DNA from 3 places in the Arthrobacter sp. TmtSoilC77 genome. Region 2 is predicted to be linked to each of the others. Evidence: predicted binding sites of a transcription regulator. Region 2 holds the regulator's gene; each other region holds the start of a gene.

Region 1 (3,244 bases), 1.4 Mb from region 2:
GATAAATAGGAAAGATCCACACTTCATGCGAGGCGAGTTTCTGACACTGAGCCCTTAAAAATGCGGCCGGTCCCAGACTAATTCTGGAACCGGCCGCTCAATGGAAATCGCTAGCTGATGGGGTACTCAAAGAACGGGCCGGTGTATGCGCCGCCCGTGTAAACGAGGGTGCCGGCACCCGGTGGAAGGTCGAGTACAACGCTGGCCGACACCTTTTCAGCGGGTCCCATGCCACCGCTCGGGAATTCAAGTGCATCGTCGATGCAAGAGTATGTTGCCGTGGTGCCCAGACTACCGTTGAAGGTCGTGCCATTGGCTGCAATGAACTTGAAATCGTGCGCGGACACCAAGTGCTTTGGGAAGGAATCTTGTGCGAGTTCCGGGGTGGTCTCTACGGTCATGGCAACGGCGATAATCCGGCCATTCTCCGCAGGCCGGGAATACGGCTCAGTGCAGACTGTGTCGAGGATGCTGTCCACAGTGAATTTGGTAGTGACCTTCTTGCTGCTCTGGTTGCTGAACGTTCCAATGTCGCCGAGACCAGCGATGAAATTGCCACGTGCAGACTTGGCGTTGCCTGTCGGCGAGGGCGTGGACTTGGGAGTGGCTACTGGTGTGGCAGTTGGAGCGGTGACCGGCTCGTCGGACGCTTTGGCCGATTCTGATGGGGTGTTTCTTGCGATGGCGCCACCGCAGGCGGTGAGCGCCATCGTGATCCCGAGAATAAGGGAAGCCCCCATGAGTGCTTTACGCATTGCTCTTCCTTCTTTAGATGCGAGTTGGAGTGATCTCCGCACTCTGCCCTGGTCTCGAACCAACACCGTCTGCCGACGACAGAGTCACCGCGAATCAGTCATATCATTGGCAACTTTTCCGCTGAGGATCACCATATCTGCGGTCTTCCTAGGATTATGGGAACCCGCGCTGAGCCACGCTTTGTTACGTGTGCAAGTGGTCCGGACGTCGGAAGACCCTTTGATTGCACGGGGGTGTTGATAGGGCTTACGCCTTGGAATAGGGCGGATAGGTTGCGCCTATCCAGCCTGCCCACCCCGCGCCCGCTTCAGATCCTTCCGTAGCCCGCGGTTGTCCGCCCGGAGCTCGCGATTGTCGTCGGCCAGGCCCCGGTTGTCCTCCGTCAGTCCCCGGTTTGCGGCCTCCAGCTCCAGCACGCGCTTCACCCCGGCCAGGTTCAGGCCTTCGTCCAGGAGCGCGCCAATCCTCCGGAGGGTCTCAAGGTCCTGTTCGCTGTAGCGGCGAGTGCCGCCGTCGGTCCTTTCAGGAGTGAGGAGCCCTTTGCGCTCGTACTGCCGAATGTTTTGCTGCCCGGTGCCTACCAGTTCGGCCGCAACGGAAATGGCGTAGACGCCACGACCGTCCCGGTCCGCAGCGTCACGTGCGGCAGCGCCGTCCGCCTCCGCGGGCGTACCGCCGTCGTGATCCAGACGCTCGGTGTCACCATCGCCAGCCATGCAAACCTCTCAAAAAATCTTTGAAAAAACCTCTTGCACCACTCTCTCACCAGTGCTATAAAAAATCTATACCAGCCAACACAGATCTGGAAGGCTGGCAGAACAACAAAACCGCATCAAGATCTGAAGGAGTGAGAACCAAATGCTGATGCGCACAGACCCGTTCCGCGAATTCGACAGGCTCGCCCAACAGGTTTTTGGCACAACAGCAAGGCCTGCCGGCATGCCGATGGATGCTTGGCAGGAGGACGGGCAATTCATTGTTGCCTTCGATCTGCCGGGCGTCACGCCTGATTCGGTGGAACTGGACGTCGAAAGCAACGTCCTGACGGTTAAGGCAGAACGTAAGTCGCCTGCGGGCGAGAACACCGAGATGATTGCCGCCGAACGCCCGCAAGGCGTCTTCAGCCGGCAGCTCATTCTGGGTGACACCCTGGACACCGAAGGCATCCAGGCCAGCTACGACGCAGGTGTGCTGACACTCCGCATCCCCGTCGCCGAGAAGGCAAAGCCGCGGCGTATCGAGATTTCTTCCAATAGCCAACGGCAGGAGATCAACGCCTAACCAAAGCTGCCCCGTTGGAGCTCCACCCGGGGGTGGCTGACCAGCGGGGCGTCAGGCCGGGAGCTTCAGACCGACCGCATCGGAACAGATGGGCGCAGGCTTCGCGCCACGCCACAGCACTTGTCGTGCAGATGAAACGCGGTCCCCGACGTTGTCTCCCGATTGATGGCCCCCGGCCCATGCCGGGGGCCATCGCCAAATCCGCAGCACTTATCCGGAACCAGCAGTGAGCACCAAACAACCCGACTACTACGCGATCTTGAACGTGGCTCCCGGCGCGACAGCCCGTGAAATCACCCACGCCTACCGCTCGCTGCTCCGCACGCACCACCCCGATACCCGCAAAAAGGCCGACGACGGCGACACCACCAAGGCGGCCGACCTCCAGAAACTGCACGCCATCATGCAGGCGTATGTTGTGCTCTCGGATCCGGCGAAGCGGAGTGCGTACGACCACAGCCGGAGAGCGGGTAGCTCGTCGGCCGGCTCGTCAGGGCCCAGCGGTTCCACCGGGAAGCCGGTAAAGGTCCGCGTCCACAAGACGCCGGCTACTCCCGCTGCCAGTCAAAAGGATCAGCAGCCTCTCGTGTTCGGCCCGGTCCACTGGGAACCACTGCCCGGGACGAACCCCGGATACCCCTCGCCCAAAGCCCGAAGGAGATACTTATGAGTGCCTGGCGCTCGTACGACAGCCATCTGATGCCCGCGTTCTACGAGCGATTCGAGAATCGTTGGGGAAAGGGCACCGCGCCGTTCCTGGACCCGGAAGTCCACGAGCAGCCCATGCCGCGCGCTCAATGGATCAATGTTGATACTGGTGCGGCTGTGGCCGTGGTTCCCATTTGGACGGACGATCCCGAACATCGGTCCTTCGGCGTCTTCTACCTTCCGCCGGCCGGGGATATTTGGATCCTCCGCCCAGGGCCAACTACGTTCATCGAACCCGGAAAGGGTGGGAGCAAAGAGCAGGTCTCGTTGCGTAACGACGCCTTCAAGAAGGCAGTCCATCACGCCAAGGAATTCATCTACGGACCGCAGCCCTAGTATTTTGCATTGTCGGCCCAGTCCCCACGTCAGGATTCCCGAAGTACATCCGGAAGCTCGTCGACGTAGACGGTCTGGGGCGGCTCGAAATAGATCACCAGTACCTTCTCGCCCACAGGAAAGACGCTGGTCTTGTCGAATGGGTAGGCAAAAAATGCGCTGG
Region 2 (3,244 bases):
ATCGATGACTTCCTCCACCCTTCCCAGCAGCGAGGCTTCCAGATCGGCGTAGGTGCGGACCGCACCAAGCAGGCGCTGCCAGCCGAGTCCAATGTCTTCGGCGGTTTCGTGCGGCCAGCCGAAAGCGGTCAATATTCCGGTCTTCCAGTCAGTGCCTCGTGGAACGTCCGGCCACCGCTCAATACCCAACACTTTTGGCCGGATCGCTTGCCAGACGTCTACGTACGGATGGCCGACGATCAGCACGTTTCCGGTGGCTCCGGGCACCGTCATGGCTTCTGCGGCGATGCGTGATTCCTTTGAGCCCGCTACCAGATGGTCTACCAGGATCCCAAGCCTGCGGCCGGGCCCAGGGGAGAACTCTGCGATCGCTGACTTGAGGTCGTCCACGCCGTGCAGCGGCTCTACGACGATGCCCTCAATGCGGAGATCATCGCCCCAGACTTTCTCCACCAGTTCGGCGTCGTGCTTGCCTTCCACCCAAATACGGCTCGCCTTGGCCACCTGGGCACGCTGGCCCAGGACCCTGACGGACCCGGATGCCGTTCGACCCGGCTGCAGAGATGAACCAGGAGCCTTTGCCGCCGGCGGCATGAGGCGGATGGCCTGTCCTTCAAGCAGGAAACCGAATCCGAGCTGGAAGGACTTGGTTTTACCACGCCGGTCCTCAAGGGAGACGATGTGCATTCCCCCCGATTTCTCCACGCGGGTGACTTCGCCCACCCAGCCGGACTGGACGTCTTCAAGGACCATCCCGCGCTGGACGGCTACCTCGGGGAGCTGGCGTTTGGCAGGAGCGGACAGATCCTGCGGGCCCCACGTATCGAAAGCCAAGGACTTCATACCCCTTTGTGCTGGTTGTGCTGGGAATAACTCCCGCGGGCGGTTTCAATGCTAGCAACGTGCTGGCTCATACTAGACTTGTTAGCACTTGGGCATGTTGAGTGCTAAGTATTGGTCCGAAAAGCTATCGGTCCTACACAGGCCGGGACAGTCGTCAGGAGGTGTTGCAATGAGTGAGCCACGCAAGCTTGAAGTACTGCGCGCAATTGTTGAGGATTATGTGCATTCCCGTGAGCCGGTTGGATCCAAGGCACTTGTGGAGCGGCACCATCTCGGCGTTTCAAGCGCCACCATCCGAAACGACATGGCCGTACTTGAAGAAGAGGGCCTGATCGCGGCGCCGCACACCAGTGCCGGCCGGATCCCAACGGACAAGGGCTATCGGCTGTTCGTGGACAGGATCTCGCAGGTCAAGCCGTTGTCCGCCGCGGAGCGTCGAGCCATCCACTCGCTGCTGGAAGGGCCGGACGACCTCGATGACATCCTTGAGCGCACCGTCAGGCTCCTGTCGCAACTGACCAACCAGGTCGCCGTCGTACAGTACCCGCACTCCAACCGCGCACTTGTCCGTCACGTTGAATTTGTCCTCCTGGCGCCCAAGCAGGTGCTGGTGGTGCTCATCGCAGATACAGGAAGCGTTGGCCAGAAGGTCATCGAGGCTGGCTCCGATGTCAGCAACGAGGCCCTGATGGCCCTGCGCTCCCGCTTCCTTGGCAGTATCGCGGGAACCCAGCTGGCGCTGCTGCCGCAGGTGCTGCCATCCGTCGTGGCGCTGTGCCCGCCGGACCTTCGCGCACTCGCGCAGCATCTTGCCCATGGTCTCCAGGCTTTGAGCGACACCAGCCGTGAAGAGCGCATCGTCATGGCCGGAACAGCCAACCTTGCCCGCTCCAATGTGGATTTCCCGTTGAGTATCGGGCCAGTGCTGGAAGCTCTTGAGGAACAAGTTGTCATGCTCCGGTTGTTGTCCGATATGGGGGATGATCCCCGCGGCGTGACAGTCAGCATCGGACGCGAGAATCCTTACGATGGCCTGGCCGAGGCCTCGGTCGTGGCAACGGGGTACGGCTCCGGAGCCAAGGTCGGAATCCTCGGACCAACCCGGATGGACTATCCCACCACCATGGCTGCCGTGCGCGCCGTGGCCCGCTACCTTTCCCGCATTCTCGGCGGCTGACGCCAGCCCCGAGGTAAGAACCGCTTTACAACAAGGAAGAGATACCGACTTTGAGCAGCCACTATGACGTTTTGGGAGTCTCACCGGAAGCCACCGGGGAAGAGATCAAAAAGGCGTACCGCAAGTTGGCGCGAAAGCTTCACCCGGACGTCAACCCCGGGGAGGATGTCGCGGAGCAGTTCAAAGCCGTGACGCATGCTTACGAAGTGCTGTCCGACCCCCAGAAGCGTCGCGTCTACGATGCCACCGGCAACGAGAATGGCACTGACAACGGCTTCGGCGGCGGCTACTCAGGCCAAGGCTTTGCCTTCCAGGACATCTTCGACACCTTCTTCGGCGGTGGCGGCGGACACGCTGGACCAGCCTCCCGTGTGCGTCGGGGCCAGGATGCACTCATCAGCGTCCGCATCGACCTCAAAGACGCCGTGTTCGGTGTCAACAAGAAGCTCGAAGTTGATACGGCAGTGGTTTGCCCCACGTGTGATGGCAGCTGCTGCCGGCCGGGCACCCACCCGGAGCGTTGTGACATTTGTGGCGGCAGTGGCCAGGTCCAGAGGGCCGTTCGATCCATCCTGGGCCAGGTCATGACCACGGCCCCCTGTGGTTCCTGCGAAGGCTTCGGTACTGTCATCAAGGATCCCTGCAATGAGTGCAACGGCCAGGGCCGCATCCGTAGCCGCCGGTCCCTCACCATCAAGGTACCTGCCGGTGTTGCCACGGGTACGCGGATCCAGCTCTCCGGCCAGGGCGAAGCAGGACCGGCAGGCGGACCTGCCGGCGACCTCTACGTAGAGATCCGCGTCAACAGTGACTCCACCTATATCCGTGAAGGCGACGATCTGCACGCAACACTGAGCGTTCCGATGACGGCCGCTGCTTTGGGTACGGAACTGAGCCTGGAAACTTTTGACGGGCCCCAGGAGATCGACGTCAAGGCCGGCACCCAGTCCGGCGAGGTCATCACGCTCCGCGGTTTGGGCGTTACCCACCTCAGGGGCTACGGTCGCGGCGATCTCAAGGTGCACCTGCACGTTGAGACGCCGGTCAAGCTGGATCCGGCACAGGAAGAGCTTCTGCAGCAGCTTGCCAAGTTGCGGGGCGAGCAGTTCAGCGAAGGCAAACTCGTGGCCAGCGGCGGCATGTTCGCCAAGCTGCGGGACAAGCTCGGTAACCTGTAGCGGTGAGCAACCCCGTTTTCTTCACGCCTGCCGGGACCCTGGACGG
Region 3 (3,244 bases), 660 kb from region 2:
GTAACGGATTGGCCGGAGCACCAAGGCTCCGCTTTCCAGCGTTACCGGCCAGATCGCAGAGCCGTACACCGGTGTTATTTGGGAAGACCGGCAGTGAAGGTGGGCAGCCACTCGCGGAGCTCGGGGCCCAGGTCATCGCGTTCGCATGCCAACTCGATGCAGGCTTTCAAGTAGCTCAACTTGTCACCGGTGTCATAGCGGCGTCCACGGAAGACAACGCCATAAACGCCGTAGCCTTCGCCTTCCCCGGCAGCCAGAACTTCAAGGGCATCCGTCAGCTGGATCTCTCCGCCACGTCCGGGAGCGGTGTTTTCCAGGACGTCAAACACTGCCGGATGGAGAACGTAACGGCCGATCACCGCAAGGTTGGATGGAGCTTCCTCGGGGGACGGCTTTTCAACGAGCTGCTTGATGCGGACGTAGCCGTCCTCATCGCTATCCTCGACGTCGGCGCAACCATAGGCGCTGATCTTGGAAGGCTCAACTTCAATGAGGGCAACAACGGAACCGCCGGTTTTTTGCTGGACAGCGATCATTTCGCTCAGCAGGTCCTCACGGGGATCGATGAGGTCATCGCCCAGCAAGACCGCAAAAGGCTCATGCCCGACGTGCTGCTTTGCACGAAGGACTGCATGGCCGAGACCGTTGGGATCGCCCTGGCGGACATAGTGGATGTCACCCAGGTTGGTGGCGGACTGGATGGCTTCAAGCTTGGCAGTATCGCCCTTCTCTGCCAGCGTTGCTTCCAACGCCGGCACACGGTCAAAGTGATCTTCCAGGGCGCGCTTGCTGCGCCCGGTGATCATCAGGACGTCGTGCAGGCCAACCTTCACCGCTTCTTCGACGACGTACTGGATGGCTGGCTTGTCAACCACGGGCAGCATTTCCTTCGGCATCGCCTTTGTGGCGGGGAGGAACCTGGTACCAAGACCCGCTGCGGGGATGACGGCCTTACGGACAGCATTGTTATCGAGAGTCACCGGACTAATGTAACGGAAGGAATACATCAACGGGTAAACCCCCGCCGTGGCAAGACGCAGAAACAGCCCCTGAACTGGAGCGGATTTGCTGCTTTAGGCACACCACGGTGGCCCGCGGGAATCTCATGATCGGACAAAAATGGCATCCAAGGAAGACATCCGCAGCAGCCGACGCCTGTACAGGCGCAGCCTCACCAAGGAGCTTGTAGCCCAGGCCGGCGAATCAATTGCACGGCACGGCTTGGCCTGGGCCCGGAAAATTTCGGCCGGATCGCCCACGACCTTCGCCATCTACGTGGGCGTCTCCCACGAGCCCCCAACCATGCCCTTGATCGCAGGGCTCCACAACGCCGGCCACCAGGTCCTGCTTCCTGTCTGCGAGGCCGGCCGCCAGTTGAGCTGGGTGTACTGGACGCCGGAGACAGCCTTCGTCCGGTCCGACTACGCACCCATCGACGAACCCGAAGGCGAACGTTTGGACAGTGCTGTGGTGAGCTCTGTTGCGGGCATCTTCATGCCCGCCACGGCCGTCGACCGGGATGGCAACCGCATCGGACAGGGTGGCGGCTACTACGACCGGCTCCTCCAAGGCCTGGACAATTCCGGCGGGCGGCCACCCACCATTGCAGTGGTGTACGACGACGATGTGTTGCCTTCGGGAGCTATCCCCGCAGAGCCTTTTGACCGGCCGGTGCCGGAGGTGCTGACGCCCTCAGGAATCATCACGCTTGGCCGCGGGAGTGATCTCGATTGACCCATACGTGAAGTCCCGCATTTATATGCAGTTGGGAGATAGCGAACGAGCCGGATGCGGATGATAGAATTGGCACTCAGGCCCTGCGACTGCTAATGCGGAGATTCTCCGCCATGGCTCCGCAGGACCTGAACTTTGTCCTGAAGGAGGAACTCAGTGCCCACATACGCATACGCCTGCAAAGACTGTGACCATGCCTTTGACATCGTCCAGTCCTTTTCTGACAGCTCCCTGACGGAGTGCCCTGAATGCCAGGGCGCGCTCCGCAAGAAGTTCAACAGCGTCGGCGTTGTCTTCAAGGGCTCGGGCTTCTACCGCACGGATTCGCGCGATGCCAAGGGCAGCACCGTCTCCGCCGCGCCCTCCTCCCCGGCGACTCCGGCCCCTGCTGCCACGCCTGCACCGGCGGCCGCAGCCGCTGCCAGTTAGCCAGCACTTTTCCACATAGGGCACCCGGCCGCTGTTGGGTGGCCGGGCCCGGTGGCTAACGTGGCGTCATGCCACTAAAGACAACCACTTCCCCAGTCCCCCGCCGCGAACGCCCCAGTCCCCCTGTCCGGGGCCGTGATGGCCCCCGGAACAAGCCCACAACCACGGCTGGCCATTTCCTCCTCCGGAAGCAGGGGCCACATCGCCAGATCAGGCTGGGCCGCAGGCAGAGCCTCAAGTTCTGGGTAACCCGGAACCGTCGGCTGACAGTTGCACTGCTGCTCTGCCTCGCCACAGGCATTACTGTCCAACAGCTAACCCCTGCCTCTGAGCAGCGCGTCAGCATTCTCGTCGCTGCCCACGACCTCGCAGCAGGCACCAACCTCACCGAGTCAGACTTCACCAATGTTGGTGTGCCGCCGGACCTCGCAATTTCCGGAGCCCTCCTGGATCACGTTTCACTGGTGGGCCGCCAGCTCGCCTCGCCTTTGGCCAAAGGGCAGATTCCCACTGAATCCAATCTTCTGGGGCCGGGACTTCTCACAGGGGCACCCGTAGGCTCAGCTGCGGTCCCCCTTCGAATGGCTGACCCTTCATCCATCCAGCTGCTGTCCCCGGGACAGCTGGTGAATGTAGTACTTACCGCCGCCGGGACATATGACGAATCCCGGCAAACTGAAGTCCTTGCCGCCTCCGTCCCTGTCCTATGGACATCTGCCCAAGGGGGTAAACCCGGCCAATGGCTGGGAACCAGCGACACAGACGGGTTGGTGGTAGTGGCTGCAAATCCTCCACAAGCAGAAAAGCTTGCCGGCGCATCAACGCAAGGCAAGCTTTTCTTTGTTTTGGTCAATCCCTAGGTTCGGTCAATCCCAGCGTTTGGTCGATCTCTATTGCCGGGCCTGGATTCGATGACGCAATCAGCCCCAATGCGGTGGCTTCTGCTCTTTCAACCACTGCTCATGGTCATAGTTGCCTTCGTCGCCCCAACGGCGGGGGTCGTCTTCAGCGGCCTTGGTGGGCAAGATGCCACCGGAGGCTTGCTTCGCCGCAGGAGTCTTTGTCTCCGCGGACTCTTCAG

The links. Region 2 encodes HrcA, which represses chaperone genes, less so after heat shock. Its sites were predicted from a motif close to TTNGCACTCGNNNNNNNCGAGTGCNAA; they were not measured.
Region 1: a site for HrcA is predicted at 1,505-1,531, ahead of AC6I99_RS06245 (Hsp20/alpha crystallin family protein). Genes of this name have one in related genera too.
Region 3: a site for HrcA is predicted at 1,804-1,830, ahead of AC6I99_RS15430 (FmdB family zinc ribbon protein). Genes of this name have one in related genera too.

What each region holds. Positions count from the first base shown of each region.
Region 1 covers NZ_AP046050.1:1,331,125-1,334,368, forward strand. The annotation lists gene AC6I99_RS06235 (hypothetical protein) at 111-755, opposite strand; gene AC6I99_RS06240 (MerR family transcriptional regulator) at 1,035-1,472, opposite strand; gene AC6I99_RS06245 (Hsp20/alpha crystallin family protein) at 1,615-2,037, shown strand; gene AC6I99_RS06250 (J domain-containing protein) at 2,264-2,707, shown strand; gene AC6I99_RS06255 (hypothetical protein) at 2,704-3,081, shown strand; gene AC6I99_RS06260 (NfeD C-terminal domain-containing protein) at 3,111-3,244, opposite strand, start outside.
Region 2 covers NZ_AP046050.1:2,686,806-2,690,049, reverse strand. The annotation lists gene AC6I99_RS12350 (DUF3097 domain-containing protein) at 1-834, opposite strand, end outside; gene hrcA (heat-inducible transcriptional repressor HrcA) at 1,013-2,020, shown strand; gene dnaJ (molecular chaperone DnaJ) at 2,071-3,198, shown strand; gene AC6I99_RS12335 (16S rRNA (uracil(1498)-N(3))-methyltransferase) at 3,201-3,244, shown strand, end outside.
Region 3 covers NZ_AP046050.1:3,346,552-3,349,795, forward strand. The annotation lists gene AC6I99_RS15415 (GNAT family N-acetyltransferase) at 1-69, opposite strand, end outside; gene galU (UTP--glucose-1-phosphate uridylyltransferase GalU) at 75-1,007, opposite strand; gene AC6I99_RS15425 (5-formyltetrahydrofolate cyclo-ligase) at 1,120-1,734, shown strand; gene AC6I99_RS15430 (FmdB family zinc ribbon protein) at 1,891-2,163, shown strand; gene cpaB (Flp pilus assembly protein CpaB) at 2,232-3,023, shown strand; gene AC6I99_RS15440 (AAA family ATPase) at 3,084-3,244, opposite strand, start outside.